2 regions of the Nonomuraea sp. NPDC001636 genome follow, and region 2 is predicted to be linked to the other one. Evidence: predicted binding sites of a transcription regulator. Region 2 holds the regulator's gene; the other holds the start of a gene.

Region 1 (14,322 bases), on a different contig from region 2:
CGCACGGCGTCGGCGAAGCCGGCGGGCTCCAGGTAGGAGCGCAGCAGGGTGTCGGCCGCGCGCCGGTCGAGGTCGCGGGCCACCGGGACGACCAGAGGCCGGAGCCGCTCGGTGATGGCGACGACGCGCTCGGTGAGCGTTTTGTCGTCGAGGTCGCTCTCGCCTGCTTCAGGCGTCTCGATCACGAAGTCACCTCGGGCCTGACTGGGACGTTGACTGTGGAAAATGTCTTTCGCGAACTTTTTTGTCCGGCGACTTGTTTCCCCGCCTTATGGATTGACCGTGCGCGGCCTGGCAGCCACGGTTCTGACCAGGCATTCCTCACGAAGCTCGCGGCAACGGCCGCCGGCGCGCGCATGTCGATCATGTCCTCCATTGCTCTGGGCGACGGGCCGGTGACAAGAACCGCGACAGGCCATCTGGTAGCACGGAACCCTACTTATCCCACCAATACACGATCTAGCGCCACCCGAAAACTCGAATGACCCTCTAGGCCGATATTGGACATTTACTCGGCATGAGAGCATCGTCCACAATCGTCAGTCAAGGGCAGACGTGAGAACGTTCAGGGTTGACTGCGCGCGGCGCCTCCGATCAGGTTGTGCATGTGACCGAGCAAACGCTGGGCCAGCTGGCCGAGGAGTCATGGAACCGCTTCGACGACCACGACTCGGTGTTCTACGAAGGGGTCTGGCACCGCAGCCACGCGCTGGCCGGACGCGCGCGCCGGATGTGCGGCGGGTTCGTCGAGGCCGGGGTCCGGCCGGGCGACCGGGTGGTCGTGATGATGGCGACCTCCCCCGAGGTCCCGATCGTCTACCAGGCGTTGTGGGCGGCGGGCGCGGTGGTCACGCCCGTGGTCTTCCTGGTGGGGCCCGAGGAGCTGCGGCACATCCTGCTCGACAGCGGCGCGTCCGCCGTCGTCACCTCGCCCGAGCTCGTGGAGACCGTACGGGCCGCCGCGGTGGACGTCCCGATCCATGTGGACACGGCCGGGCTGGAGAGCGCCACCGAGCACGGACGGGTGCGCAGGGACCCCGGCGACCTGGCCGCGCTCATGTACACCGGTGGCACCACGGGCGTCGCGAAGGGGGTCATGCTGAGCCATCGCGGGCTCTGGCAGGTGGCCAAGGACGCGTACGAAATATCCCATCAAGAGGGGAAAAATCGTGCGATCGTGCCTGTGCCGCTCTCGCACGCGTACGGGTTGATCATCACCGTGGCCGGCCTGCACGCGACCGAGCCCCAGCAGGCCGTGCTCATGCGCTGGTTCGAGCCCGAGGCGTTCCTGCGACTGGCCGCCGAGCAGCACGTCCAGTACGGCACCGTGGTACCCGCCATGATCCACATGCTCCTGGCCCAGCCGCTGGAGTCGCACCCGCTCCCCGACCTGGCCTACCTCACCTGCGGCGCGGCGCCGCTGGGCCGGGAGGCGCTGCAGGAGTTCGAACGCCGGATGCCGGGCACGCAGATCCTGGAGGGCTATGGCCTGACCGAGACCAGCGCCGTCACCACCTTCAACCCGCCGGGCAGGCGCCGGCCGGGCAGCGTCGGCCTGCCGCTGGCCGGCTACACCATCACCATCCGCGACGCCGCGGGCGAGGCGGTGGAGTGCGGCGACGTCGGCGAGATCTGCGTCAGCGGCGACTCCCTGATGCTCGGCTACTGGGGCGAGCACGAACCCGACCCCGAGGGCACCGCGCTGGTCGGCGGCGAGCTGCGCACCGGCGACGTCGGCTGCGTGGACGACGACGGCTACCTCTACATCGTCGACCGCAAGAAGGATCTGATCATCCGCGGCGGCTTCAACGTCTTCCCGCGCGACGTCGAGGACGCGCTCAACCAGCACCCCGACGTGGTCATGTCGGGCGTCGTCGGCCGTCCCGACCCGCGGCTGGGCGAGGAGGTCGTGGCGTTCGTGCAGCTCAGGCCGGGGGCCGAGGAGAACGCCGAGGAGCTGATCGAGTGGGCGCGCGACCGGGTCGGACGGGTGAAGTACCCGCGCGAGGTGCGCTTCGTCGAGTCGATCCCGGTCACCAGCGTGCTCAAGCTCGACAGGAAGGCCCTGCGCGGGCGGTTGTGACCGTCCGCGCACACCGGGTCGGGCACGCCCGTATTCCGTGATAAACGTTGACCTGTCTGGAGGTGAACGTGAATCAAGAAGATCCGTCCGGCTACCCGCACCTGCCTTACGGGGCGCCCTACGGCGAGCAGCCGCCTCCACAGTACGGTTACGGCTACGGCGTGCCGCCGCGGCGCGACGAGGGCCCGCAGGCCGCCGCCATCGTCGCCGTCGTGCTCAACTTCCTGTCCCTCGCCTCCTGCCTCAACGTGCTCGGGCTGCCCGGCGGCATCCTGGCCGCCGTGGCGCTGACACGGGTCCGCGAGCAGCCGCGAAGCGCCCGTTCGCTGCTGGTCTGGAGCTGGGTGCTGTTCGGCGCCGGTTTCGTGCTGAACGTCGGGCTCTTCCTCTTCCTGGGCCTCACCGGCCGCCTGGACGACTGATCGATTACCCGTTCCGGGACTGTTCCTGCCGTCGTGTGTGTTGGATAAGGGTCAACCGTAGGAAGGGATGTCCGTGAACGACGGCCCGCTCATCGTCCAGTCGGACAAAACGCTGCTGCTCGAGGTCGACCACGAGAAGGCCGACGCGTGCCGCAAGGCGATCGCGCCGTTCGCCGAGCTCGAACGAGCGCCTGAACACGTCCACACCTACCGCGTCACGCCGCTCGCCCTGTGGAACGCGCGTGCCGCCGGCCACGACGCCGAGCAGGTCGTCGACGCGCTGATCGGCTTCAGCCGCTACCCGGTGCCGCACGCGCTGCTCGTCGACATCGCCGAGACGATGGCCCGCTACGGGCGTCTGCGCCTGGAGAAGGACCCAGTCAACGGGCTGGTCCTGACCTCGACCGACCGCGCGGTGCTCGAAGAGGTGCTGCGCTCGAAGAAGATCGCGCCGATGCTGGGCGAGCGCCTCGGCGCCGACTCGGTCATCGTGCACCCGAGCGACCGCGGCAACGTCAAGCAGGCGCTGCTCAAGCTGGGCTGGCCCGCCGAAGACCTGGCCGGCTACGTCGACGGCGAGGCCCACCCCATCAAGCTGCTCCAGGACGGCTGGGAGCTGCGCCCCTACCAGCGCGAGGCGGCCGACGCCTTCTGGCACGGCGGCTCCGGCGTGGTCGTGCTGCCCTGCGGCGCGGGCAAGACCATCGTGGGCGCGGCGGCCATGGCCCACGCCCAGGCCACCACGCTGATCATGGTGACCAACACGGTCAGCGCCCACCAGTGGAAGACCGAGCTGCTCAAGCGCACCTCGCTGACCGAGGACGAGATCGGCGAGTACTCCGGCAACAAGAAGGAGATCCGCCCGGTCACCATCGCCACGTACCAGGTGATGACGACCAGGCGGAAGGGCGTCTACAGCCACCTGGAGCTGTTCGACGCGCGCGACTGGGGCCTGATCGTCTACGACGAGGTCCACCTGCTGCCCGCGCCGATCTTCCGGATGACCGCCGACCTGCAGGCCCGCCGGCGGGTGGGCCTGACCGCGACGCTCGTGCGCGAGGACGGCCGCGAGGGCGACGTGTTCTCCCTCATCGGCCCCAAGCGCTACGACGCGCCGTGGAAGGAGATGGAGAACCAGGGCTGGATCGCGCCGGCCGACTGCGTCGAGGTGCGGGTCACGCTGACCGACGAGGAGCGGCTGGCGTACGCGATGGCAGAGGCCGAGGAGCGTTACCGCTACTGCGCCACCACGCCGTCCAAGACGTACGTGACCGAGGCGCTGGTCCGGCGGCATCTGGGCGAGCAGGTGCTGGTCATCGGCCAGTACATCGACCAGCTCGACGAGCTCGGCGAGCACCTCAACGCGCCGGTCATCAAGGGCGAGACCAGGGTCAAGGAGCGCGAGCGGCTCTACCAGGCGTTCCGCGACAAGGAGATCCAGGTCCTGGTGGTGTCGAAGGTGGCGAACTTCTCCATCGACCTGCCCGAGGCGGCCATCGCGATCCAGGTGTCGGGCACGTTCGGGTCGCGGCAGGAGGAGGCCCAGCGGCTCGGGCGGGTGCTGCGGCCCAAGGCCGACGGCGGTGGCGCCCGGTTCTACACGGTGGTCAGCAGGGACACCGTCGACCAGGAGTTCGCCGCCCACCGGCAGCGATTCCTGGCCGAGCAGGGATACGCCTACCAGATCATCGACGCCGACGACGTGCACGGCGAGGTGTGACCGGTTGAATGCCCGGCCGCTCGTTGCCTGAGCGGCCAGGCACGGCGTTTATGTCACGTCCACGAGACTCCACGGGTCGTCGACATCGAACCACCCCCCTCACCTGCGTACTATCACGCCGCCTGCGACATACCCCCATGATCCGGCAAACGCACCTGAAATGCCCGACTTTTTCGGTATTCCCACGTTCACTAAGAGATACGGTCTTTGCCGGATTCGCTAGCCGGCCAGCAGGCCGCCGAGGAACAGCACCGCGCCGGCGACGATCCAAGCGGCGACCCCCGTCCCCATGATGCGGCCGAACGTGCGCGGGTCCTGCCGGGACGCCGGGACCAGCCAGGCGGCCAGCGTGGCGCAGGCGGCCGGCACGGCGAACACCCCCGACACCGCGCAGACCGCGCCGAGACGCCGCGAACAGGCCGACGGGGACTCGCCGTCCGCGCAGAACGCCTCCAGCCCCCATCCGGCGAAGACCGACATCCCCCAGAGCGCCGCCAGCAGGAAGCTCGCGACCGTGGGGATCATCGGCGAGAGGACCAGGCGAAGCCGCGCCACCTTCCCTCCTTACCCCGCCGTGCGCCGGTAAATGCTTTGGAGGCACCGGACGGCCGCCGTTAAACTAGTCGATTCGCTGCCTTGACCACCTCCGTTTTCGACCATGGGAGGCGCTTTCGCATGCCCACACACCAACTCGCTCCCGACATACCCTCCGACGTGCTCGCCGCCGAGCAGGCCCACCTGGCCGAGTCCAGGGCCGCGCTCAAGGCGATGCGCGCCCACGCCCAGTCGTTGTCGGCCGACGCGGCCGGCGACTGGGTCTCGCAGCAGATCCTCCAGTCGCTGCTGGACCAGCGCGTGGCCGCCCTGGCCGACCATCCGGACACCCCGCTGTTCTTCGGCCGCCTCGACCGCGAGGGCGGCGACGACCTGCCGGGCACCCTCTACGTCGGCCGCCGCCACGTGCACGACGGCACTAGCCGGCCGCTGGTCATCGACTGGCGGGCGCCGGTGTCCCGCGCGTTCTACCAGGCCAGCCCGGCCGACCCGATGGGCGTCGTCCGCCGCCGCCGCTTCGGCTACCACGGCGGCGCGCTGACCGCGTTCGAGGACGAGCCGCTCGGCGAGGGCGGCGAGGTCGGCCCCTCGAAGATCCTGACCGAGGAGATCGAACGCCCGCGCACCGGCCCGATGCGCGACATCGTGGCCACCATCCAGCCCGACCAGGACGAGATCGTCCGCGCGACGCTGGCCCAGACCGTGTGCGTCCAGGGCGCCCCCGGCACCGGGAAGACCGCCGTGGGCCTGCACCGGGCCGCGTACCTGCTGTTCACCCACCGCGAGCGGCTGGCCAGGTCGGGCGTGATGATCGTGGGCCCGAACCGGGCGTTCCTGTCCTACATCTCCTCCGTCCTGCCCGCGCTGGGCGAGGTCAAGGTCGACCAGACGACCGTGGCCGGGCTGCTCGGCGAGCACGCCGCCGAGGAGGACCCGATGGTCTCCGCGGTCAAGGGCGACGCCAGGATGACCGCGGTGCTCGAACGGGCGCTGTGGATGCACATCGTCAAGCCCGAGGACGGCCTGGTGTTCACGAAGGGCGCCTACCGCTACCGGGTCGCCGACCACGAGGTGCGCGAGATGGTGGCCTCCCTGCGCGGCACCACCCGCTACTCGCCGGGGCGGGCCGCGCTGGCCCAGCGCCTGGCCCACCAGGTGCTCGTACGGATGGAGCAGCGCGGCGAGTCGCCCGACGACCGGGTCCAGGACGCGGTGGCCCGGTCGAGGCCGGTCAAGCAGCTCGTCGACGCGGTGTGGCCGAAACTGACGCCGGAACAGGTCCTGCACCGTCTGCTGTCCGATCCGGAATTCCTCACAAAAGCCGCCAAAACTGATTTGTCGCCTGACGAGCAGGAAATGCTGCTTTGGCGGAAGCCTTATCGGAGCTGGAAGTCCGCCAAATGGTCGGCCGCCGACGCCGCGCTCCTCGACGAGCTGCGCGACCTCATGGAGCGCACCCCGTCACTCGGCCACCTCGTCGTGGACGAGGCGCAGGACCTGTCCGAGATGCAGCTGCGGGCGCTCGGCCGGCGCTGCCGCAACGGCTCGGCCACCGTGCTCGGCGACCTGGCCCAGGGCACCACGCCGTGGTCCACCAGCTCGTGGGAGACCGTGCTGAAGCACCTCGGCCAGGACGAGGGCGAGGTGACCGAGCTGACGCTCGGCTTCCGCGTGCCGCGCGAGGTGCTCGACTACGCGGCCCGCCTGCTGCCCTCGATCGCCCCCGAGCTGGCCGCCCCGCGGTCGCTGCGTCCTGGCACGGGCTCGCTCACGGTCCGGCCGGGCGGCACGGTCGCCGAGGCCGCCCGGGAGGTCCTGGCCAGGGAGGGCTCGATCGGGGTCATCGTCCCCGACGCGATGGTGGGGGCGGTCTCCGAGTCGCTGTCCGGCCTGCCGCACGCGGTGCTCGACCCCGACGCGACGCAGGAGCACCGCCTGCTGATCGTGCCCGCCACGCTCGCCAAGGGCCTGGAGTACGACCACGTGATCGTCGTGGAGCCGGCCGACATCGTCGAGGCCGAGCCCCGCGGCCTGGCCCGCCTGTACGTGGTCCTGACCCGCGCGGTCACCTCGCTCACGGTGCTGCACGACAGGCCGCTCCCGGCGCAGCTCGCAACCTGACAGAGGGCGGGCACGGCCGCTTCTAGGATGGCCTGAAGGAGCTGTCAACCTAGGAGGATGCCGTGCCCGCACCGCTTCCGCATGAACACCTGCCCCCGGTCCCCGCGCTCGTGGTGGAGAGCGACGACATCCGCGACGGCGAGCGGCTGAACGACCTCCACGTCTTCGACGATTGGGGGATGACCGGCAGGAACGTCTCGCCCCAGCTGCGCTGGTCGGGCGCGCCCGAGGGCACCCGCGGCTACGCCGTCACCTGCCACGACCCCGACGCCCCCACCGGCAGCGGCTTCTGGCACTGGGTGCTGTTCGACCTGCCCGGCGACACCACGGAGCTGCCCAGGGGCGCGGGCACCGGCCCCGACTTCAAGGGCCTGCCCGCCGGCGCGGTCCACGCCCGCAACGACTACGGCACCAAGGCCTACGGCGGCGCCGCTCCCCCGCCCGGCGCCCCCCACCGCTACGTCTTCACGGTGCACGCGCTCGGGGTCGACGAGCTGGGCGTCGGCGGCGACGCGAGCCCGGCCGTGGTCGGCTTCAACATCACCGCCAACACGCTGGCCCGCGGCCACATCGTCGCGCACTTCGGCGTCTGAGACCGGCACAACACCGCGGCGAAGGCGCCCCGTTCACGTTCGGGGCGCCTTCGCCGTGGTGCCGCGTCGGGTTCCGTACGCCCGGCGCCACCAGACGGGGTTCAGTCGCCCTGCACCAGCTCGTCCGCGAACGTGAAGTCCCCGGGGGCGTTGGACGACAGGTCCTCGCTCTCGCCGGCCGGCCGGCCCTCGAAGGCGTCCGAGACGTCCTCGCGCTCGCCCGACACGTCCTGCCCCTCCTCCGAGACGTCCTCGCGCTCGCCGGACCACTCGTCGGCCTCCTCCGACGACCTGCCCTCGGCCTCCTCCGACGACCTGTCCTCGACCTCCTCCGAGCTCTCCCCGCGCTCGTCCTGCGACGTCCACCTCGACGGCGAGGCGCAGTAGTCGCGGTCGTACAGTTCCAGGTAGCCCGCGCAGTAGGACACGTCGACGTACTCCAGGGCCTCGTCCAGGTAACCGTGGTCGTCTGCCTGGGCGGGCATCGTCATGGCGGCCGCGGCGGCCAGCATGACGGCGCCGAGCCCGAGAACGCGCGCGGTGCGGGAATTCATGTAACTACTCCTTTGTGAGGTGAATCGTCACTTCGTTTCGTTACTTTCCGTAGTCAATAACTACTAAACGTGACGGGATCGGACACAACAAAAGGCGGCCGGATCCTTGGAGATCCGAACCGCCTTCTGATGCGTCAGCGACCAGGCGAGGCCTAGAAGTCCATGTCGCCGCCGCCGGGCATGCCGGCCGGAGCAGCAGGGGTCTTCTCGGGCTTCTCGGCGATGACGGCCTCGGTGGTGAGGAAGAGCGCCGCGATGGAGGCGGCGTTCTGCAGCGCGGAGCGCGTCACCTTGGCCGGGTCGATGATCCCGGAGTCGAACATGTTGACGTACTCGCCGGTAGCGGCGTTGAGGCCCTCGCCCGGGGTCAGGTTGCGCACCTTCTCCACGACGACGCCGCCCTCAAGACCGGCGTTGACCGCGATCTGCTTGAGAGGCTCCTCAAGAGCCTTCTTCACGATCGCCGCGCCGGTGGCCTCGTCGCCGTTGAGCTCGAGCTTGTCGAACGCCTTGGCGCCGGCCTGCAGCAGCGCCACGCCACCGCCGGGGACGATGCCCTCCTCGACGGCCGCCTTGGCGTTGCGCACGGCGTCCTCGATGCGGTGCTTGCGCTCCTTGAGCTCGACCTCGGTCGCCGCGCCGGCCTTGATGACCGCCACGCCACCGGCCAGCTTGGCCAGGCGCTCCTGCAGCTTCTCACGGTCGTAGTCGGAGTCGGTGCGCTCGATCTCGGCGCGGATCTCGTTGACCCGGCCGGAGATCGCCTCGGCGTCACCGGCGCCGTCGACGATGGTGGTCTCGTCCTTGGTCACCACGACCTTGCGGGCGCGGCCGAGCAGGTCGAGGGTGGCGGTCTCGAGCTTGAGGCCGACCTCCTCGGCGATGACCTGACCGCCGGTCAGGATCGCGATGTCGCCCAGCATGGCCTTGCGGCGGTCGCCGAAGCCCGGGGCCTTGACGGCCACGGAGCGGAACAGGCCGCGGATCTTGTTGACCACCAGGGTGGCCAGGGCCTCGCCGTCGACGTCCTCGGCGATGATCAGCAGCGGCTTGCCGGACTGCACGACCTTGTCGAGCAGCGGCAGCAGGTCCTTGTTGGCCGAGACCTTGCTGTTGACGATCAGGATGTACGGGTCTTCGAGAACGGCCTCCATGCGGTCGGAGTCGGTCACGAAGTACATCGACGTCATGCCCTTGTCGAAGCGCATGCCCTCGGTGAGCTCGAGCTCCAGGCCGAAGGTGTTGCTCTCCTCGACGGTGATGACGCCTTCCTTGCCGACCTTGTCCATCGCCTCGGCGATGAGCGAGCCGATCTCGGGGTCGGCGGCGGAGATGGAGGCGGTGGAGGCGATCTGCTCCTTGGTCTCCACGTCCTTGGCCAGCTTGGAGAGCTCCTCGCTGACCCGCTCGACGGCGGCCTCGATGCCCTTCTTCAGAGCCATCGGGTTGGCGCCGGCGGCGACGTTGCGCAGACCTTCGCGCACCAGAGCCTGGGCGAGCACGGTGGCCGTGGTGGTGCCGTCGCCGGCGACGTCGTCAGTCTTCTTGGCGACTTCCTTGACCAGCTCGGCGCCGATCTTCTCCCACGGGTCCTCGAGCTCGATCTCCTTGGCGATGGAGACGCCGTCGTTGGTGATCGTGGGAGCGCCCCACTTCTTCTCCAGCACGACGTTGCGCCCCTTCGGGCCCAAGGTCACCTTGACGGCGTCGGCGAGCTGGTTCATACCGCGCTCGAGACCGCGCCGGGCGTCCTCGTCAAACGCGATCATCTTGGCTGCCATAAGGCTAGACCTCCCAGATGCAGGGTGGCGTGTCCTGGACCGAGCCGACGCCCGCGACGGCATGGGCCTGCATCTCCGTTCGGCAGACCCCATCGTCTCGATCCGAGTTGTTGGCACTCTGCCACACAGAGTGCTAACGAACTGTTTAGCACTCTACCCTGTCGAGTGCAAGCCACGGGCACCCCACCCCAGCTCATCGGGCAGGTCATCGGGTGCGCCGGTTCGTACGGCGAGCCGCCCCCTGAGGCGCGGCCCGCCGTGCGAAGCCGACGGAGGAAACAGTGGCGAGCCCGTACGGACTGCGCTGCCGCACGTCCCGCCTTGGTGCATACCAGCGAGGGTGAATCAGACCGTGCGGACGGACTCCGCCTGCGGCCCCTTCTGGCCCTGCGTGATCTCGAACTCGACGCGCTGTCCCTGTTCGAGAGAGCGGTACCCGTCCATCATGATCGCTGAGTAATGGACGAATACATCCTTACCACCGTCTACCGCGATGAAGCCGTAGCCCTTGTCCGCGTTGAACCACTTGACGGTGCCCTGCGCCACTTCCGACTCCTCTTACTGGGCTCGCAGATCTCGCCCATTCCTTCGCGAGACCCGTAATCGCATGACTTTTGGGAAAATCAGCCAGACGATCGCCCTCGACCATACCTGTGGCACGGGGTTTGGCAACAGAGTCAACCGACAAAACGCTAATTTCATCGAAGGCTGAGTCGTTCGAGGTTGAATTTGGTTCTAAAACAAGAAGGCGCCCACAAGGGGCGCCTTCAAGAGTCGGTGGTCCGGCGGTCAGCCGCCCGCGACGGCGGGGATGATGGAGATCTGAGTGCCTTCAGGGGCGGGAGTGTCCAGGCCCTCGGCGAAACGGACATCCTCATCACCAACGTATACGTTGACAAAACGACGAATCTTGCCCGATTCATCCAGAATTCTCGCGCCGATCCCCGGGTAGTCGGAGTCGAGCTTGGCGAGAACGTCACGAAGAGTCGCCCCTTCGCCACTCACTTCGGCGTTACCCCCGGTGTAAGTGCGCAGAATGGTGGGAATCCGCACAGAAACGCTCATGGTTTTTGTTGCCTTTCCTGGATTGTCAGACAGTCGCGCGGAACGCGTCGAGAGAGGGCCGGATCACGGCGGTGGGCCGCGCGTCGTCGCTGATCGCGTCGAGCGTCTTCAGGCCGTCGCCGGTGTTCAGGACCACCGTCTCGGCCTCGGGGTCGAGCCTGCCCGTCTCGACGAGCTTCTTCAGCACGCCCACCGTGACGCCGCCCGCGGTCTCGGCGAAGATGCCCTCGGTGGAGGCCAGGAGCTTGATGGCGGCGACGATCTCGGGGTCGGTGACGTCCTCGACGCCCCCGCCCGTGCGCCGGGCGATGTCGAGCACGTACGGCCCGTCGGCGGGGTTGCCGATGGCCAGCGACTTGGCGATCGTGTCCGGCTTGACCGGCTGGACGACGTCGTGCCCCGCCTTGTACGCCGTCGAGACCGGCGAGCACCCGGCCGCCTGGGCCCCGAACACCTTGTAGGGGGCGTCCTCGACCAGCCCGAGCGCGATCAGCTCCTTGAACCCCTTGTCGATCTTCGTGAGCTGGGAGCCGGAGGCGATGGGGATGACGATCTGCTCCGGCAGCCGCCAGCCGAGCTGCTCGGCGATCTCGTACGCGAGCGTCTTGGACCCCTCGGCGTAGTAGGGCCGCAGGTTGACGTTGACGAACCCCCACCGCTCGCCCAGCGGGTCGCCGATCAGCTCCGAGCAGAACCGGTTGACCTCGTCGTACGTGCCGTCGATGCCGATCAGCCGGCCGCCGAACACCCGGGCCATGGCGATCTTGGCCGCTTCGAGGTCGGCCGGGATGAACACGCACGCGTCGAGGCCGGCCCGCGCGGCGGCGGCGGTGACCGCGCCGGCGAGGTTGCCCGTGGAGGAGCAGGAGAGCGTGTGGAAACCGAAGTTCCTGGCCGCCTCGACGGCGATGGCGACCACCCGGTCCTTGAAGGAGTGGGTGGGGTTGCCCGAGTCGTCCTTCACGTACAGGGACCGGATGCCGAGCGCCTTGCCGAGGTTGCCGGCCTTGACCAGCTTCGTCCAGCCAGGGTTCATGTTGGGCTTGCTCGCCACGTCGGCGGGGACCGGGAGCAGGGAGCGGTAGCGCCAGATGTTGGCGGGGCCGGACTCGATGTCCGCGCGGGTCACCTGGCCGAAGGAGTAGGCCGCTTCGAGCGGCCCGAAACACTCCAGGCAGGCGAAGCTGGGACCCAGGGGGTAGCGCGTGCCGCACTCGCGGCAGGACAGAGCGACGGCAGGACCAAAGTCGAGCGACATGAAGCGAGGCCTTCCCTCATCTTCGCCCGCGGCCACCTTGACCGCGAACCGGAATTGGCACCTTGTCCCGGTCGGCCTCGCCAGGTCGCGAGCACAAGCCGGGAGGGTTGCCGGGGCTTCGCAGGGCCGGTCCCTCCACCCCTCTGGATGAGCAATATTCAGTTGTCGAAAAGGACTCTACCTTCTCAAGTGGTGGAAACGACCACCCGTCTCACCATGCGAGAGAGCGCGTCTCACCGATAGTCCTCCCCGAGGACTCCCTGCACGTACTTGCGGGCCTGGTGGATGCGGGACTTGGCGGTGCCGAGCGGGATGTTGAGCTGCTCGGCCACCTCGTTGTAGTCGAGCTGGACGATGTCGCGCAGCACCAGCGCCTGGGCCAGGTCGGGCTTGTCGGCCTCCAGCGCCTCCATCGCGTCGAGCAGGTCGAGCCGCGAGCCGGCGATCACGCTGACCCGCCGCGCGTCCGGCTTCTGCATCGGCAGCTCCTCCGACGTCTGCTCGGCGGCCCTGCGCTTCAGCGAGCGGTACGTGGTGCGCGCGCAGTTGGCGGTCACGATGTGCAGCCAGGTGCTGAACCTGGCCCGCCCCTCGAACCGGCCGATGTTGCGCGCCACGGCCAGCAGAGTGTCCTGCGAGGCTTCTTCCGCGTCCTGGTGATAGGGCAGGATCCGGGCGCAGTGGCGCATCACGTCAGGCTCGATCCTGGCCAGGAGCTCGCCGAGCGCGCGATGGTCTCCGGCCGCGGCCGAGCGGGCGAGTTCCTCGGTTAGCTCATCTAGCGCCATAGCTGGGATCCTATGGGCGAAGGGAGCCCAAATGAACAGCGTTCTCGTGGCGTCCAACCGCGGGCCGGTCTCCTTCACCGTCGACGACGACGGTGAGCTGACCATGAAACGCGGTGGTGGCGGCCTCGTCTCGGGCCTGTCGGGGGTGGCCAAGGAGCACGGCGTGCTGTGGGTGTGCGCCGCGCTGTCCGACGGCGACCGCAGCGCCGTGCGCCTGGCCCCGGGGGGCCGGCTCGACCGCGGCGGCTACGACACGGGCGCCCTGCGGATGCTCGACATCCCCGCGGCCACCTTCCACCGCGCCTACAACGCCGTGGCCAACTCGACCCTGTGGTTCGTCAACCACCTGCTGTACGACATCCCCAACTCCCCCAGTTTCGGCACCAAGTTCCGGCGCGAGTGGGAGTCCTACCGCGACTACAACGGCGCGTTCGCGCTGGCGCTGGCCGAGGAGGCCGGGCACGGCGCGCGCGTGATGGTCCAGGACTACCACCTGACGCTCACCCCGGCGATGCTCCGCGCCGAGCGGCCCGACCTGCGCATCGCCCACTTCAGCCACACGCCGTGGGCGCCTCCCGAGTACTTCTCCCTGCTGCCCGACGCGGTGACCAGGGAGGTGCTCGACGGCATCCTGGGGGCCGACCACGCGGGCTTCCTCACCGCCCGGTGGGCGGCGGCGTTCATGGACTGCTGCGAGGCGCTGCTGGGCGCGCGGGTGGACCGCGCGGCCGGCACGGTCACCCACGAGGGCAGGACGACCCGCGTCGGCGTGCACAGCCTGGGCGTGGACGGCGCGGCGCTGTGGGCGCGGGCCTGCGAGCCCGACGTCGAGTCGCACATGGCCGCGCTGGCCGAGCAGGTGGCCGGACGCCGGCTGATCGTCCGCATCGACCGCACCGAGCTGTCCAAGAACATCGTGCGCGGGCTGCTGGCCTACCGGGAGTTCCTGGCCGCCCATCCGGAGTGGCACGGCAAGGTGGTCCACCTGGCCTTCGCCTATCCCAGCCGGCACGACCTGCCCGAATACCGCGAGTACACCGCGTCGGTGCAGCGCTGCGCGCGCGAGATCGAGGACGAGTACGCCACCGAGGACTGGGACCCGGTCATCCTCAACGTCAACGACGACTACCCGCGCTCGCTGGCCGCCTACCGGCTGGCGGACGTGCTGCTGGTCAACCCCATCCGCGACGGCATGAACCTGGTCGCCAAGGAGGGGCCGGTCCTGTCGCCGCGCTGCGCCCTGGTGCTCTCGCGCGAGGCGGGGGCGGCGGCCGAGCTGGGGCCGTACGCGCTGGTGGTCAACCCCTACGACGTGAGCGGCACGGCGGACGCGCTGCACGAGGCGCTGGTGATGCCCGAGGACGAACGCCGGCGGCGGCGCG
Region 2 (14,322 bases):
CCGGCCAGCGCCACCAGGCCCGCCACCGCCTGGGCCGCGAGGAACCCGCCCGGCGCGGCCGGCCCGGTGGCCAGCGCGACCACCGCGGGCAGGCAGCCGAGCAGCGCCAGGTCGGCGCCCGTCGCCGCCCACAACACCGGGCCGGTCGGCACCGCGCCGCCGGGGGTGTCGATGACCGGCATCGAATGGTCGACCGGCCCCCTCCTGGCCATCCGCAGCGCGCCCGCCGCGAGCGCGGGCGCGCTGAGCAGCCCGAACAACCACGCGCCGGACGGAAGGCCGCCCACCGCCACGACGCCGGCCAGGGCCAGGGCCGCCCACACGCCGCCCAGCAGACCGGGCAGCAGCGCCCGCGCCGCCAGCGCCGGACGCCGGCCCACGCCGGTAAGCCGGGCCAGGGCGGGGTTGTCGGCGTCCCGGCGCGCGCCGGACGTGCCGGACGCCGCCACCGCCAGCGCCCCGCCGAGCACGACCAGCCCGAGAGCCGCCGGAGCGGCCCCCGCCTGGGCGAACACGGCGGGCAACGCCGCGCTCGCCGCCGTGGCCGCCAGCCGCCAGGGCCGGCGGCCGAGCCGCACCCAGTCCTGCCAGGCCAGCGCGAGCGGCGCGGGCAGCCCCGGCCACGGCCGCGAGGCGAGCTTCCTGGCCCGCCAGTGGTTGTCCTCGGCGATCCAGCTCAGCGCGCCGGGATCGAGGGTGACGGCGGCGCTGGTGACGTGCCCGGCCCGGGTGGAGGCGGTCAGCAGCAGACGGGTGGGGATGGCGGCCAGCGACCCCCACGCCCGGCGGGCCAGGACGGCGGCGAGCGCGGCCATGGCCGACGCCGTGGCGGCCAGCGCGGGCAGGGGCGCGTTCGCGGCGGCCGCGAGCGCCGTACGGGCCTGGCCGCTGACGGCGACCACGGCCAGCACCAGGAGCGTGAGCAGCACGCCGGTCAGCCACAGGTTCCAGGTCGGGGAGGACTGGGCGAGCATCGCCAGCGCCATGCCCGCCACGCTCGCCGCCGTCGCCACCGCCAGCGCGGCCAGCAGCCGCCACACCAGCGCGCCGGGCGCGCCGAGCGCCGCCAGCAGCCCGAGCCCGAGCAGCAGCCCCGCCACCAGCGCGACGACCATGAGCACCCGCCCGGAACGCCCGAGCAGCCGCCGCCGGTCCAGCGGCGAGGTCAGCAACCAGGACGCCTCCGCCGCCGGCACCATCACCGGCCCGGCCGCCCGCGCCAGCGCCAGGCAGCCCGCCAACCCCAGCAGCACCAGGGCGACCCCCGCGCCCGTCCGGCCCGGCTCGACCGTCCCGCCCAGGCCGGAGACCACCGAGGACAGCGGCTGCCCGACGACGGCGAGCAGCATGCAGAGACCGAACAGGCTGACGTAACGATCGACCAGCCCGGCCGGGGCACGCCCGCGTGCCCGGACGAACGCCCGCACCGACCGCACGCTCACCTCGCCCGCGCTCACCTCGCCCGCGCTCACCGCCCGCCCGCCTTCCCCGTCCGGCCGGTCTTCCGGACGACGGCGTCGTGACCGCTCATGCGGGCACCCCGGCGGGGGAGACCCGGCGGGCGGCGTCGGCCAGGGTCTGGTCGTGGGTGGCCATCACCACGGTGCCGCCCTCGCCGGCGTACTCCTCCAGCAGTTCACCGAGCCGGACGCGGAAGGCCGCGTCGAGGCCGCGTTCGGGCTCGTCGAGCAGCAGCAGCGTGCTCGGCCTGAGCAGCGTGGCGGCCAGGCAGAGACGCTGGCGCTGGCCGGTGGACAGGTTGAGCGGCGGCGCGTCGGCCCGTTCGGTCAGCGCGAACTCCGCCAGCGCCGAGTCCACCGTCATGCGCGCCTCGGCGTACACGGCGCCCATGAGCTCCAGGTGCTCGCGCGCCGTCAGCCCCGGGTACCAGGCGGGCTCGTCGCCGAGCAGCGCCACCCGGCGCCAGAAGGGCGCGTCGTCGGCGGGTTCGGCGCCGAACACGCGGACCTCGCCGGAGGTGGCGGGCTGGAGGCCGGCCAGGCAGCGCAGCAACGTGGACTTGCCCGATCCGTTGGGCCCGACGACCGCCACGACCTCACCCGGCTCGACGGCCAGGTCGAGGCCCCGGAACACCGGATTGCCCCCGAGCTCGACGGACAGGTCCGCGACTTCGATGATCAAACCGCTCACCGTTCGAGCGTAGCCACCCCACCGGCCGCCCGCGCGACCGGTCTCCGGGGCCTTCCCGCGGCCTTCCCTGGCCCTTCCCTGGCCCTTCCCACGGCCTTCCCACGGTTTCCCGCGGGCTCGCCCCGCTTTCCCGGGGCGGGAGAGCCGATTCTGTCGGTGCCGGTCGCTACCTTTGCTGTTCCCGAACACCAGTGCTACTGGAGGGTGACGTGATTGCTTCTGAGCGATTCGAGCGTGCCGCTGTGCTGGGGGTGGCCGTGGCGGAGGAGACCAGGCGGCTGCTGCGGCTTCACCTGAGACCCGCCGAGGTGGGCGGCGACGGCAGGGTGGTGGTCGACGTGCCCTATCCCGACGCGGCGGTGGTGGCGGCGCTGCTCGACGTCGCGGCCGAGTGTTTCGGCGAACGCGGCGGCTCGGTCGAGGAGACCCGGCAGGCGGCCCTGGAGACCCTGTTACAACTGGCCGAGTTCGACGCCGACTCCCCGCTCGCCCGGGTGGCGCCGGAGCCCGGCGACAGGCGCGGGTGACGGCTCGGCGAACAGGCCGAATGGGTACATGTCTGTTCTTCTCCACTGATGGGATGAGAAAGGCGGAAAAATCGGTGCGTCGCGGGCCCGTTCGTCCGCTACCGTCGCGGCATGCGCATCCTCTCCGTCAACGTCGGGCGGTCGATCGACGCGGAATGGGCCGGCAAGCTCGGCCGTACGGCGATCGACAAGCGGGCCGTGCCCCACCGGGTGGAGGTGCTGCGCAACGGCCTGGCCGGCGACGAGCGGGCCGACACGCCCAACCACGGCGCCCCCACCCATGCCGTCTACGCCTATGCCCGCGAAGACTACGACTGGTGGCAGGGCGAGCTCGGCCGTGACGTGCGCGACGGCCGGTTCGGGGAGAACCTGACCACCGCCGGCCTCGACGTCAACGGCGCCCTCGTGGGCGAGCGGTGGCGCGTCGGCAGCGCCCTGCTGGAGGTCACCGGCCCGCGCATCCCCTGCGTGGTGTTCCGCAACTGGATGGACGAGCCCGGCTGGCTCAAGCGCTTCACCCGCGCCGCGCGGCCGGGCGCCTACCTGGCCGTGGTCGAGCCGGGCGAGCTGGGCGCGGGCGACGAGGTGGAGATCGTCTCGCGCCCGGAGATCGGGATGACCGTGGCGGACGCCTTCCGCGCCCGCCACGGCGACGCCGACGCGCTGGCCCGGGTGCTCGCGGTCCCCGGCCACGCCCCGGAATGGGACGAACTGGCCGCGCGGGCGAGCGGCTGACAGCCGCCCACCCGGCCGGGCGCCCGTCCAGAAACCCGCGGCCGGGTGCTCGTCCAGAGACAGCCCACCCGGCCGGGTGCCCGTCCAGAAACCCTCGGCTGGGCGGCCGTCTAGCGCAAGACGGCGTACAGGGCCGAGGTGAGGGAGGCGCGGGCGTCGTCCTGGTCGATCGACCACATCATCGAGCCGCCCAGGCCCTTGAGCCGGATGTAGGCCGCCTTCTCCAGCAGCGACGCCGGGTCGTCGTAGGACCAGAACTCGTTGCCGTCGTAGAGCCACATCGCGCCGGTGCGCACGTCCCGGTAGCGCTTGCCGGGCTTGGCGGCCAGGTCCTTGTAGTCCTCGCTGCCCGGCCCCCACTTGCCGGCGGCCGGTCCGGTCGCGGGCTGCCAGAGGCCGTCGCCGCCGCCGGTCACGCCGGTCCAGCCCTGCCCGTACGCGGGCACGCCCACGACGATCTTGCGGCCGGGCGCGCCGCGCGACAGGTAGTCGCGGACGGTCTGGTCCACGCTGTACCTGACGGGGTTGGGGTCGCGCCGGTCGGTGAACAGGTTCCCGTTGTGCCCGGTGCGCGACTCCCAGGTGCCGTGCAGGTCGTACCCCTGGACGGTGGCGAAGTCGAGCGACCGGAACACCCGGCGCACCTCGAACCCGGCGTCGATCTTCGCGGCGGCGGCCGGGAGGAAGGCGGTGAGCTGGGAGCTGGAGGAGAACGCCCGGAGCTGGGCGCGCAGCTCCTCGACGAAGAGGGTGAAGTTGCGCCGGTCCTCGGGCCTGATCACGTTCCCGTCGTTGCCCGCCGAGCCCGGCCACTCCCAGTCCAGGTCGACGCCGTCGAACACGCCGGCGCCCGCGCCCGGCTCCAGGCCCGGCAGGTTGCCGCGCAGCCACAGGTCGACGCACGACCGGGCCAGCGCGGACCGCGACTCGGCGGTGAGCACGGCGTCGGAGAAGTACTTGGACCCGGTCCAGCCGCCGAGCGAGATCAGCACCTTGAGGCCGGGATGCTTGGCCTTGAGCTTGCGCAGCTGGTTGAGGTTGCCGTTGAGTGCCTGGCCCGGCTGGTCGGCGACGCCGTCCACGCTCTGCTCGGCCGGCACCGGGCGCTGCCAGTCGGCCCAGGGGTCGGCCGAGTAGCAGGAGCCTTCGGCGTTGACGAAGCCGAAGGCGTAGTTGAGGTGGGTGAGCTTGGCGGCGGCGCCGCTGGTGTCCACGTCCTTGACGTGGTAGTTGCGCCCGTACACGCCCCACTGGATGAAGTAGGCGACCCGCTTGAATCCGGGATGGGCCTCGGCGGGCGCGGACACCGCCGTGAGCCCGAGTAAGAGCGAGAGTGCGAGGAGGATCTTCTTCACGGGCGCTCCTGGGGGGTGAACTTATAAGAAACTTTCCTATAAGTTGACGCGATCGTAGAACCGTCACCCCGTGCCGTCAACGACGCGCGCCACCTCCTCGGCGCTGGAGAACAGCCGCCACGCCCGCGCCGGGTCGCCGAACAGCGACAGCACCAGATCGGCCACCTCCTGCCTGGTCGCGGCAGCGGCGAGCAGGGCGAGGACGTGCTCGGCCGGCGGCCGCAGGAAGGCGTTCGTCCACGCGACGACCGGCTCGGCCGCCACCCACATGCGCCGGGCCGTCTCCCGCGCGAACGCCGCGTCGTAAGGGCCGCTCGCCGCGATGGCCTCGGCCGCGATCCAGGCGCAGGCCGAGCCCAGGTTCGCGCCCTGCCCGGTGATCGGGTCGTTGGTGACCCAGGCGTCGCCGATCGCCAGCGCCACGCCGCCGCCGGGCAGCTCGGCCACCGCCTCGCGCACGACCGGCGTGATCGCGCCCTGCAGCAGGTCCTCCGGCCCGAGCAGCTCGAACGCGGCCGGATCGATCAGCTCGGCCAGGCGCGGCGCGTGCTCGGGCAGCAGGGCGAGCAGGGTCGTGCAGAACTCGTCGGCGGGCACCCGGGCCAGCACGTCGAGCGGCCCGCCGGGGATCGCCTCGACCAGGACGCCGCCATGCACGCCCGACCGCGTCATCATCGCCATGCACAGGATCTCGCCGCAGCCGGGCGAGATGTTGAAGCCGAAGGCCGGCCCCGGATCGAACCCGTGGAACAGCCCGGCGGCCAGGATCCGCTGCGGCGCCTCGTACGGGGACCAGGCCGGAACGCGCGGGAACAGCTCGCGCACCGAGCGTCGCCCGGTGGCCACCACCATCAGCTCGTGGTCGCGCGACCAGTGGGCGACCTGGCCCGCGTCCGGCGGGAGGGGATCGACGACCAGGCGGCCGCCCCTGCTGGTGTAGTCGTCCATGAGCGCCGGCAGCAGCACCCGGAAGTCGACCCCGTGGAACGGCTCGGTCACGCGGCCGGTGAACTCCAGCGGCGGATCGCCCTTGATCGAGAGGCTGCCGCTGACCAGCAGGCAGCCGGGGTCGAGGAAGTGCAGGCTGCCCAGCTCCCGCTCGCGGTCCTGCGCGCGGCCCATCCTGCCGACCGTGTTCGGCAGCCGCCCGCGGCCCAGGTCGGCCGCGTCGCCCTCGCTGTAGAGCGTGGTCGCGACGCCGAGCTGCTGCAGCCGCAGGGCCAGCGTCAGCCCGGAGATCCCCGCGCCCACGATTCCGACGCCCGTCATGTGCCGCCTCCCTCGATGGCTCGGAGCACACCCGTGAGCAGGCACACTGGATGACGTGCCATCCACCCTGCCCGACGGCGATCCGGCGCCCGCCTCCGGCGAGCTGCCCGACAGCGCGCTGCGCGGGCTCGGCGAGCGCCCGTTCGGCTTCTACGTGCACGTGCCCTTCTGCGTCACCCGCTGCGGCTACTGCGATTTCAACACCTACACCGCCGCCGAGCTAGGGCCCGGCGCCTCCCACCGCGACTACGCCGACACGGTCGTGGCCGAGGTGCGCCTGGCCCGGCGCGTGCTCGGCGACGCCGACCTGCCCGTGGAGACGGTGTTCTTCGGCGGCGGCACGCCCACGCTGCTGCCTCCCGAGGACCTGGCGCGCGTCCTGGCCGCGATCGACGCCGAGTTCGGGCTGCGGCCGGGGGCGGAGGTCACCACCGAGGCCAACCCCGAGTCCGTCGACCCCGGCTACCTCGACAAACTCCGTCAGGGCGGCTTCAACCGGGTCAGCTTCGGCATGCAGAGCGCGCGTGAGCACGTGCTCCAGGTGCTCGACCGCAGGCACACGCCGGGGCGTCCGGCGCGGGCCGTCCGGGAGGCGCGTGAGGCCGGGTTCGAGCACGTCAACCTCGACCTGATCTACAGCACGCCGGGGGAGTCCGACGACGACTGGCGGGCCTCGCTGGCCGCCGCGATCGAGGCCGGGCCCGACCACGTGTCGGCGTACTCGCTGATCGTGGAGGAGGGCACCAGGCTCGCGGCCCGGATCCGGCGCGGCGAGCTGCCGATGCCCGACGACGACGTCGCCGCCGACCGCTACCTGATCGCCGAGGAGATGCTGGCCGAGGCCGGTTTCTCCTGGTACGAGGTGTCCAACTGGGCCACCTCCGAGCAGGCCCGCTGCCGGCACAACCTGCTCTACTGGACCGGCGGCGACTGGTGGGCCGCCGGCCCCGGCGCCCACAGCCACGTCGGCGGCACCCGCTGGTGGAACGTCAAGCACCCGGCCGCCTACGCCCAGCGCCTGGCGTCGGGCGCCTCGCCCGCGCACGCGCGCGAGGTGCTCACCGGCGACGACCGGGCCGCCGAGCGGCTGATGCTGGAGCTGCGGCTGATCTCCGGCTACCCGCTGGCCGAGGTCGCCCCCGGCGCGCGTACGTCCGTGGCGAGCGCGCTGGCGCGCGGGCTGCTGGAGCCCGAGCCGTTCAGGGCGGGCCGGATGGTGCTCACCCTCAAGGGGCGGCTGCTGGCCGACGCCCTGATCACCGAGCTCATGTGACCAGGCGGATGGCGAACGGGTAGCGGTAGTTCTCGCCCCGGTTGGTGGCGATGGCCGCCTGGACGTGGAAGATCAGCGACACGATCCAGATGATCGGGAACAGCAGCAGGCCGACCAGCACGATCGACAGCACCATCGCCACGGCGTAGCCGATGAACATCGTGATCTGGAAGTTCAGCGCCTCGGCCGCCTGGTCCCTGACATAGGGGGACTCGTCCTTCTTCATCAGGTAGATGACCAGCGGGCCGATCCACGAGACCAGCAGGCCGAGCAGGTGGGCGAGCATCGCCATCGTGGTGTCGTCGCTGCCGCGGCGCGGGCCGAACCGGCCGGGCACGTACGGCCCGGCGGGGTAGCCGTAACCCGGTTGCTGCCCGTAGCCGGGGGCCTGCCCGTGGCCGGGGGGCTGGCCGTGGCCGGGCGGCGGGGGCACGTAGGGGGGCGGCGTGGGCATGGGGCCCGGCTGCGGACCGGGCCCGCTCGGCGGCTGCCGCCCGTAGTCGGGCTGGGAACCCGGCTGCTGCCCGTAGCCGAGCTGGGGTCCCGAGCCCTGGTCGCGGGGCACGTCAGAAGGCGGCGCGTCGTAAGGCGGCACGTCAGAAGGCCGCGCGTCAGAAGGCCGCACGTCGTAAGGCGGGACGTCAGATGGCGGGGCGCCGGGGGTGGGGTCGTCGGGGGTGGGGTCGTCGGGGGGTGGCGGGGCCTGGCTCATGATGCCTCCGTAACGAAGTCGATCAGTTCCTCGACCCGGCCGAGCAGTTCCGGCTCCAGGTCGGCGTAGGACGAGACGGCGCCCAGAATGCGCCGCCAGGCGTCCGCGGGCTCCATGCGCCAGCCCAGTGCGGCGAGCACGCCCTCCTTCCACGGCACCCCGCGCGGCACGTCGGGCCAGCCCGGGATGCGCAGCACGGACGGTTTGACCGCCTGCCAGATGTCGATGTACGGATGACCCACGACGAGGACGTGCGGCGAGGTGATCCGGGCCGCGATCCGGCTCTCCTTCGACCCCGGCACCAGATGGTCGACCAGCACGCCCAGCCTGCGGCCCGGCTCGGGGGCGAACTCGGCCACGATGGCGGGCAGGTCGTCGACGCCCTCCAGGTACTCGACCACGACCCCCTCGACCCGCAGGTCGTGGCCCCAGATCTTCTCCACGAGCGCGGCGTCGTGCACGCCCTCGACGTAGATCCGGCTCTCCTTGGCGACCCGGGCCCGCAACCCCTCCACGGCGATGGACCCGGACGCGCTGCGCCTGGGCCCCGACGGGGCCGCGGCCGCCGGGCGCACCAGCGTCACGGGCCTGCCCTCCAGCAGGAACGCGGCCGGCGCGAGCGGGAACAGGCGGCGTTTGCCGAACCGGTCCTCAAGGGTGACGGCCTCCTTGTCGCAGGCCACCACGGCGCCGCAGAAGCCGCTGTCGGCGTCCTCCACGACCAGGTCGAGTTCGGCGGGCACCTTAGGGATCTTGCCCTTGCCCGGCCGCCGCCAATTGCCCGCCAGCACATCGCCCTCGTACACACGGGGACCGTAGCAAATCACCCGCTGACCGCAAGGCGCTTACGCGCGCCGCTGCGCCGTACGAGGACGACGACGGTGCCGATGATGCCGATGAGCAGGCCGGCGCCGGGGAACAGGAACAGCGCCGCCACCCCGCCGAACAGGCCGCCCGCCGCGGAGAGCACGTCACGGCCCACGCCGAAGCGGGCCGACGACTCCTCCTGCGTGGCGCAGGTCAGCTGGTAGTCGCCCTTGGCGGGGGCGTTGACGGCGAGGATCTCCTGCCAGGTGGTGCCGCCGGCGCTGAGCGTCTGGCTGCCGGAGACCTTGACCAGCCTGGCCTGGGCCGGGCCGCCGGAGATCTCGCACTGGTAGTTGACCCGCGAGTCGGTGGCGATGTAGACGGCCGGGCGCTGGGCGGGGTCGATCGCGACCTTCACGCTTTCGCCCGACGCGAACGTGGTCGTCGGGGCCATGTCCGAGACGCTGCTCAGCACGCCCCCGGCGAAGACCACCACGCCCACGACGCCCAGCACGACGGCCACGGCCCACACGACGGCGATCCACCACAGGCGCGGCTTGATCGCCTTGCCGTCGATCCTGGCCGGGAACTGCGGCTGCCCGCCGTACTGGTTGTGCGGGCCGTACTGGTCGGGCTGGGCGTACTGGTTCTGCTGGCCGTACTGGGGCGGGGGGCCGTACTGGGCGGGCGGCTGTTGCTGCTGGTAGGGCGGCTGGCCGTGCTGCTGGGGCTGGTACGGAGGCTGGGCGTACTGGTTCGGCTGACCGTAGTAGGGACCCTGCCCCTGGGGCGGTCCGTACTGCGGGGGCTGGGAATTGTCGGTCATGCGGCAAGTGTGAGGCCTGTCGCTTGTAAGTCGCTAGCAACAGGATGGGACCTGGTGTTATCGCACCTTGTGGGCGAGAGCCGTACACTTGGCACTCGGGAACACGGAGTGCTAGACCTGTCGTTTCCCTGTTAGGCAGAGGCAGGAGGTGAGCACGTGCTCGACGAACGGAAGCTGGCGGTGCTCCGCGCCATTGTCGAAGACTACGTGTCCACCAACGAACCGGTGGGCTCCAAGGCGCTGGCCGAGCGCCACAACCTCAAGGTCTCCCCGGCAACGGTCAGGAACGACATGGCCGCTCTGGAGGAGGACGGGTACATCACCCAGCCGCACACCAGCGCGGGCCGCGTGCCGACGGACAAGGGCTACCGCCTGTTCGTCGACCGGCTCTCGCAGGTCAAGCCCCTGTCCGGGGCCGAGCGGCGGGCGATCGAGACCTTCCTCGCCGGCGCGGTCGACCTCGACGACGTGGTCTTCCGCACCGTGCGGCTGCTCGCGCAGCTCACCAGGCAGGTCGCGGTCGTGCAGTACCCGACGCTGACGCGTTCCACGGTCAGGCACGTCGAGCTGGTCCCGCTCAGCGAGCGGCGGGTCATGCTCGTGCTGATCACCAACACCGGGCGCGTCGAGCAGCGCGTGATCGAGCTGCCCGAGGTGGTGGAGGACGACCGCATCGCCCATCTGCGCGCGGTGCTCAACTCCTGCCTCGACGGCTGCGGGCTGAGCAACGTCCCCGAGCTGGTCGCCGACCTGCCAGAGCGGCTGCCCGCCGAGGATCGGCCCGCCGTGGCCACGATCCTGTCGGTGCTGCTCGAAACCCTCGTCGAACGCCATGACGAGAAGATCGTGTTCGCCGGCGCGGCCAATCTCGCGGGCGCCGACTTCGCCACCGGCCTGCGCGACGTGCTGGAGGCGCTGGAGGAGCAGGTCGTGCTCATGCGGTTGCTCGGCGAGACTTCCACAGACACCCCGTCCGCGCTCACCGTGCGCATCGGCTCGGAAAACCCCTACCTTCGCGGCACGTCCATCGTCGCAACCGGATACGGTTCTGGCGACAACCAACTGGCCCGGCTCGGCGTGCTGGGTCCCACGAGGATGGACTACCCCGTGACGATGGGCGCCGTACGCGCGGTGGCACGCTACGTCAGCCAGATCCTGGCTGCATCTTAAGAGGTCGATAAGTGGCAAACAGCGACTACTACGCCACCCTCGGGGTGCGCCGTGACGCCAGTCAGGACGAGATCAAGAAGGCCTACCGCCGCCTCGCCCGCGAGCTGCACCCCGACGTGAATCCCGATCCTGAGACCCAGGAGCGGTTCAAGGAGATCACGCAGGCCTACGAGGTGCTGTCCGACCCGAACAAGCGCCAGATGTACGACCTGGGCGGCGACCCCTTCGGCGGCGGCGCGGGTGCGGGCGCGGGCGCCGGCGGCTTCGGCGCGGGCTTCCCCTTCAGCGACATCATGGACGCCTTCTTCGGCACCGCGGGCGGCACCCGCGGGCCGCGCTCGCGCGCCAGGAGGGGCCGCAACGCCACCATCCGGGTCGAGCTCGACCTGCGCGAGACGGCGTTCGGCACCACCCGCGAGCTGGTCGTGGACACCGCCGTGCTGTGCGAGGTGTGCCACGGCGCCGGCGCGGCCCCCGGCACCCACCCCGACACCTGTGACATGTGCAGCGGGCGCGGCGAGATCTCCCAGGTCACCCGCTCGTTCCTGGGCCAGGTCATGACCTCGCGGCCGTGCCCCCAGTGCGGCGGCTTCGGCAGCATCATCCGCCACCCCTGCCAGGAGTGCTCGGGCGACGGCCGGGTGCGCACCCGCCGTACGATCAAGGTCCGCATCCCCGCGGGCGTCGAGGACGGCACCCACATCCAGCTCGCCGGCGAGGGCGAGGTCGGCCCCGGTGGCGGCCCGCCCGGAGACCTCTTCCTGGAGATCGTCGAGCGCGCGCACGAGATCTTCGAGCGGCGCGGCGACGACCTCCACTGTACGGTCCAGATCCCCATGACGGCCGCCGCGCTCGGCACCATCCTCGCCGTCGAGACGCTCGACGGCTCCGAGGAGATCGACGTGCGCCCCGGCACCCAGTCCGGCCAGGTCATCACCATGTACGGGCGCGGCGTGCAGCGGCTCAACGAGTCCGGCAGGGGCGACCTGCTCATCCACGTCAACGTCGAGACCCCGATGCGGCTCGACCAGACGCAGGAGGACCTGCTGCGCGAGCTGTCCAGGCTGCGCGGCGAGGAGCGGCCGCCCGGCAAGTTCGCCCCGGGGCAGCAGGGTTTTTTCTCCCGCCTGCGTGACGCCTTCAACGGCAGGTGACGATCACCCGTGACCGTCCCCGTGTTCCTCGCCGAGGACCTCAACGGCGCCGAGCTCACGCTCGACGGTCCTGAGGGGCGGCACGCGGCCTCCGTGCGGCGCCTGCGCGCCGGCGAGCGGGTCGACCTGACCAACGGCGCGGGCGACGTCGCCGAGTGCGTGGTGCGCGAGGTGTTCAAGGACGCCCTCGCGCTCGACGTGCTCGCCCGCTACACCGTCGAGCCGCCCGCGCGGCGGCTGGTGGTCGTCCAGGGGCTGCCCAAGGGCGACAGGGGCGAGCTGGCCGTCGAGATGATGACCGAGGTGGGGGTCGACGTGATCGTGCCCTGGGCCGCCTCGCGCAGCATCACGCAGTGGAAGGGCGACAAGATCGCCAAGGCGCTGGGCCGGTGGCGCGCCACGGCCCGCGAGGCCGGCAAGCAGGCCCGCCGGTTCCACCTGCCGCAGGTGGCCGAGCTCGCCTCCACCGCCCAGGTCGAGGGGCTGCTGGCCGACGCGGCGCTGGGGCTCGTGCTGCACGAGGAGGCCGCCGAGCCGCTGTCGAGGGTGGCGCTGCCGCCCGGCGGCGACATCGTCGTCGTCGTGGGGCCGGAGGGCGGGGTCTCGGAGGAGGAGCTGCGCAGGTTCGCCGCGGCCAAGGCGGTGCCCGTGCTGCTCGGGCCCACCGTGCTGCGCACCTCCACGGCGGGGGTGGCGGCGGCGGCCGTGCTGCTCGCGCGTACCGGGCGCTGGTAGGCCCGGCTCAGGGCGCTCTCACGGTGTCGTGTGCGGCACGTCCACCAGCGGGCTGCTCAGGTCGCTCGGGCCGGTGGGCAGGTCGTCCGGCGGGCACTCGTCGGAGGGGCACGACGTCGGGGTGTCGGTCGTCTCCGGCGGGGTCGGCGTGGGGGTCGGCGTGATCTCGGGGCACTCCTGGTCGCCGGCGGCCTCGCCGCTCGGGCAGGGCGTCGAGGACGGCGTCGGCGACGGCGTGGGCTGCCTGGTCGACCTGGCCGTCTCCGAGGGCCGGTGGGTCTCGCTGTGGCTCGGCGGCACGACCACCGCGGGCGGCGGCTCGGCGCTGTGACTGTCGCGCCTGGGCGGCGTGGACAGCCTGGTCGAGGAGTTGCCCGGTGCGATGGTCGAGTTGTCCACCACCTTGACGGGCGTCTCGAAGATCTGGGAGCGCAAACTGGGCACGACCATCACGATCGTCCCCGCCACCAGCACGGCGCTGACCGCCGCCGCGCCCGCACGCCACCAGAACAGGTTACGGACGCCGCGCCGCTCGATGCGGGCGCGGATGATCTGCAGTCCTTCCGGCGAGGGCACGACCGCGTCCGCCTCCGCGCGGAGCGCACGGCGCAGGACGTCGCCGTACTCGTCGGGGGGCTGGGTCATGACATCTTCTCCAGGACGGACCGCAACGCGGCCATTCCACGGGCGGTGTGGCTCTTTACCGCGCCCTTGCTGATGCCCATGGCGTGGGCGATCTCAGCTTCGGACAGATCTCCGTAATAACGCAGAACCAGTGCTTCTCTCTGTCGGGTCGGCAGGGCGCGTAACGCCTCGATGACGGCGGAGCGTTCCAGCTCGCCGATCGCGCCGTTCTCGGCGCTCGGGGCGTCCGGCAGGCCCTTGGGTGCGTACTTCTCGACGACCGCGCGGTGACGCAGCACGGAACGGGACCGGTTGACGACAGACTGACGCAGGTAAGCGAGTGCTTTGTCGGGATCGCGCAGTCTGCGCCAGGCGCCGTGAATGGCGACGAACGCGTCCTGCACGACTTCCTCGGCGGTTGCCATGTCACGCACCAGCAACACCGCGAGACGCACCAATGACCGGAAGTGCGCGCTGTAGAGCGCGGTCACGGCCATGTCGGCATCCCACCCGACCGGCACCGCCCCCATCGACCTGTCGGCCAGAAGGGTTTCGGTGGTCACATCAGTGGGACGCGCGGCCTTCCCAGAGGGTTTACTCTCTTCCGGTTCTGAAGGTTTCCCCGGTTCCTTAGGGTGCATTACCCAGTCGTGTTCCTCGCCAGGTGGCGCTCGCCCGACCCTGAATCATCTTTTTTGCTCTGAAGTGTCGCACACTCACCCTAACCGCGCGGATCTTCGGGCGCACGACACCACGGATTACCGATTCGCAACGGACTGCCGAACGGTCGCTCTCGATAGGGTACTGCCGTGAGCGACTGCCTCTTCTGCAAAATCGTGGCCAAGGAAATTCCGGCCGACGTCGTCTACGAGAACGCCAGGGCGCTGGCGTTCCGCGACATCAATCCGCAGGCCCCGACGCACGTGCTGGTCATCCCGCGCGCGCACCACCCCGACGCGGCGTCCATGGCCGCCGCCGACGACG

What was found. The regulator HrcA, encoded in region 2, represses chaperone genes, less so after heat shock. The targets are predictions, from matches to a motif close to TTGGCACTCTCNNNNNGAGAGTGCCAA.
Region 1: groL (chaperonin GroEL) is a predicted target of HrcA. The motif match lies at 9,940-9,966, and genes of this name have one in related genera.

The regions. Positions count from the first base shown of each region.
Region 1 is NZ_JBEOZT010000025.1:135,063-149,384, forward strand. It holds gene ABT158_RS37115 (hypothetical protein) at 1-185, opposite strand, end outside; gene ABT158_RS37120 (AMP-binding protein) at 608-2,083, shown strand; gene ABT158_RS37125 (hypothetical protein) at 2,152-2,505, shown strand; gene ABT158_RS37130 (DNA repair helicase XPB) at 2,573-4,225, shown strand; gene ABT158_RS37135 (hypothetical protein) at 4,445-4,780, opposite strand; gene ABT158_RS37140 (HelD family protein) at 4,901-6,901, shown strand; gene ABT158_RS37145 (YbhB/YbcL family Raf kinase inhibitor-like protein) at 6,964-7,494, shown strand; gene ABT158_RS37150 (hypothetical protein) at 7,596-8,048, opposite strand; gene groL (chaperonin GroEL) at 8,201-9,829, opposite strand; gene ABT158_RS37160 (cold-shock protein) at 10,175-10,375, opposite strand; gene ABT158_RS37165 (MoaD/ThiS family protein) at 10,619-10,894, opposite strand; gene thrC (threonine synthase) at 10,920-12,152, opposite strand; SAM riboswitch class I at 12,166-12,306, opposite strand; gene ABT158_RS37175 (RNA polymerase sigma factor) at 12,386-12,940, opposite strand; gene ABT158_RS37180 (alpha,alpha-trehalose-phosphate synthase (UDP-forming)) at 12,972-14,322, shown strand, end outside.
Region 2 is NZ_JBEOZT010000004.1:132,207-146,528, forward strand. It holds gene ABT158_RS10320 (DUF6297 family protein) at 1-1,472, opposite strand, end outside; gene ccmA (heme ABC exporter ATP-binding protein CcmA) at 1,528-2,151, opposite strand; gene ABT158_RS10330 (hypothetical protein) at 2,361-2,678, shown strand; gene ABT158_RS10335 (MOSC domain-containing protein) at 2,790-3,413, shown strand; gene ABT158_RS10340 (glycoside hydrolase family 18 protein) at 3,524-4,768, opposite strand; gene ABT158_RS10345 (styrene monooxygenase/indole monooxygenase family protein) at 4,832-6,037, opposite strand; gene hemW (radical SAM family heme chaperone HemW) at 6,093-7,310, shown strand; gene ABT158_RS10355 (DUF4870 domain-containing protein) at 7,303-8,022, opposite strand; gene ABT158_RS10360 (DUF3097 domain-containing protein) at 8,019-8,828, opposite strand; gene ABT158_RS10365 (DUF4564 domain-containing protein) at 8,846-9,655, opposite strand; gene hrcA (heat-inducible transcriptional repressor HrcA) at 9,812-10,825, shown strand; gene dnaJ (molecular chaperone DnaJ) at 10,837-11,979, shown strand; gene ABT158_RS10380 (16S rRNA (uracil(1498)-N(3))-methyltransferase) at 11,989-12,714, shown strand; gene ABT158_RS10385 (hypothetical protein) at 12,733-13,359, opposite strand; gene ABT158_RS10390 (SigE family RNA polymerase sigma factor) at 13,356-13,868, opposite strand; gene ABT158_RS10395 (histidine triad nucleotide-binding protein) at 14,148-14,322, shown strand, end outside.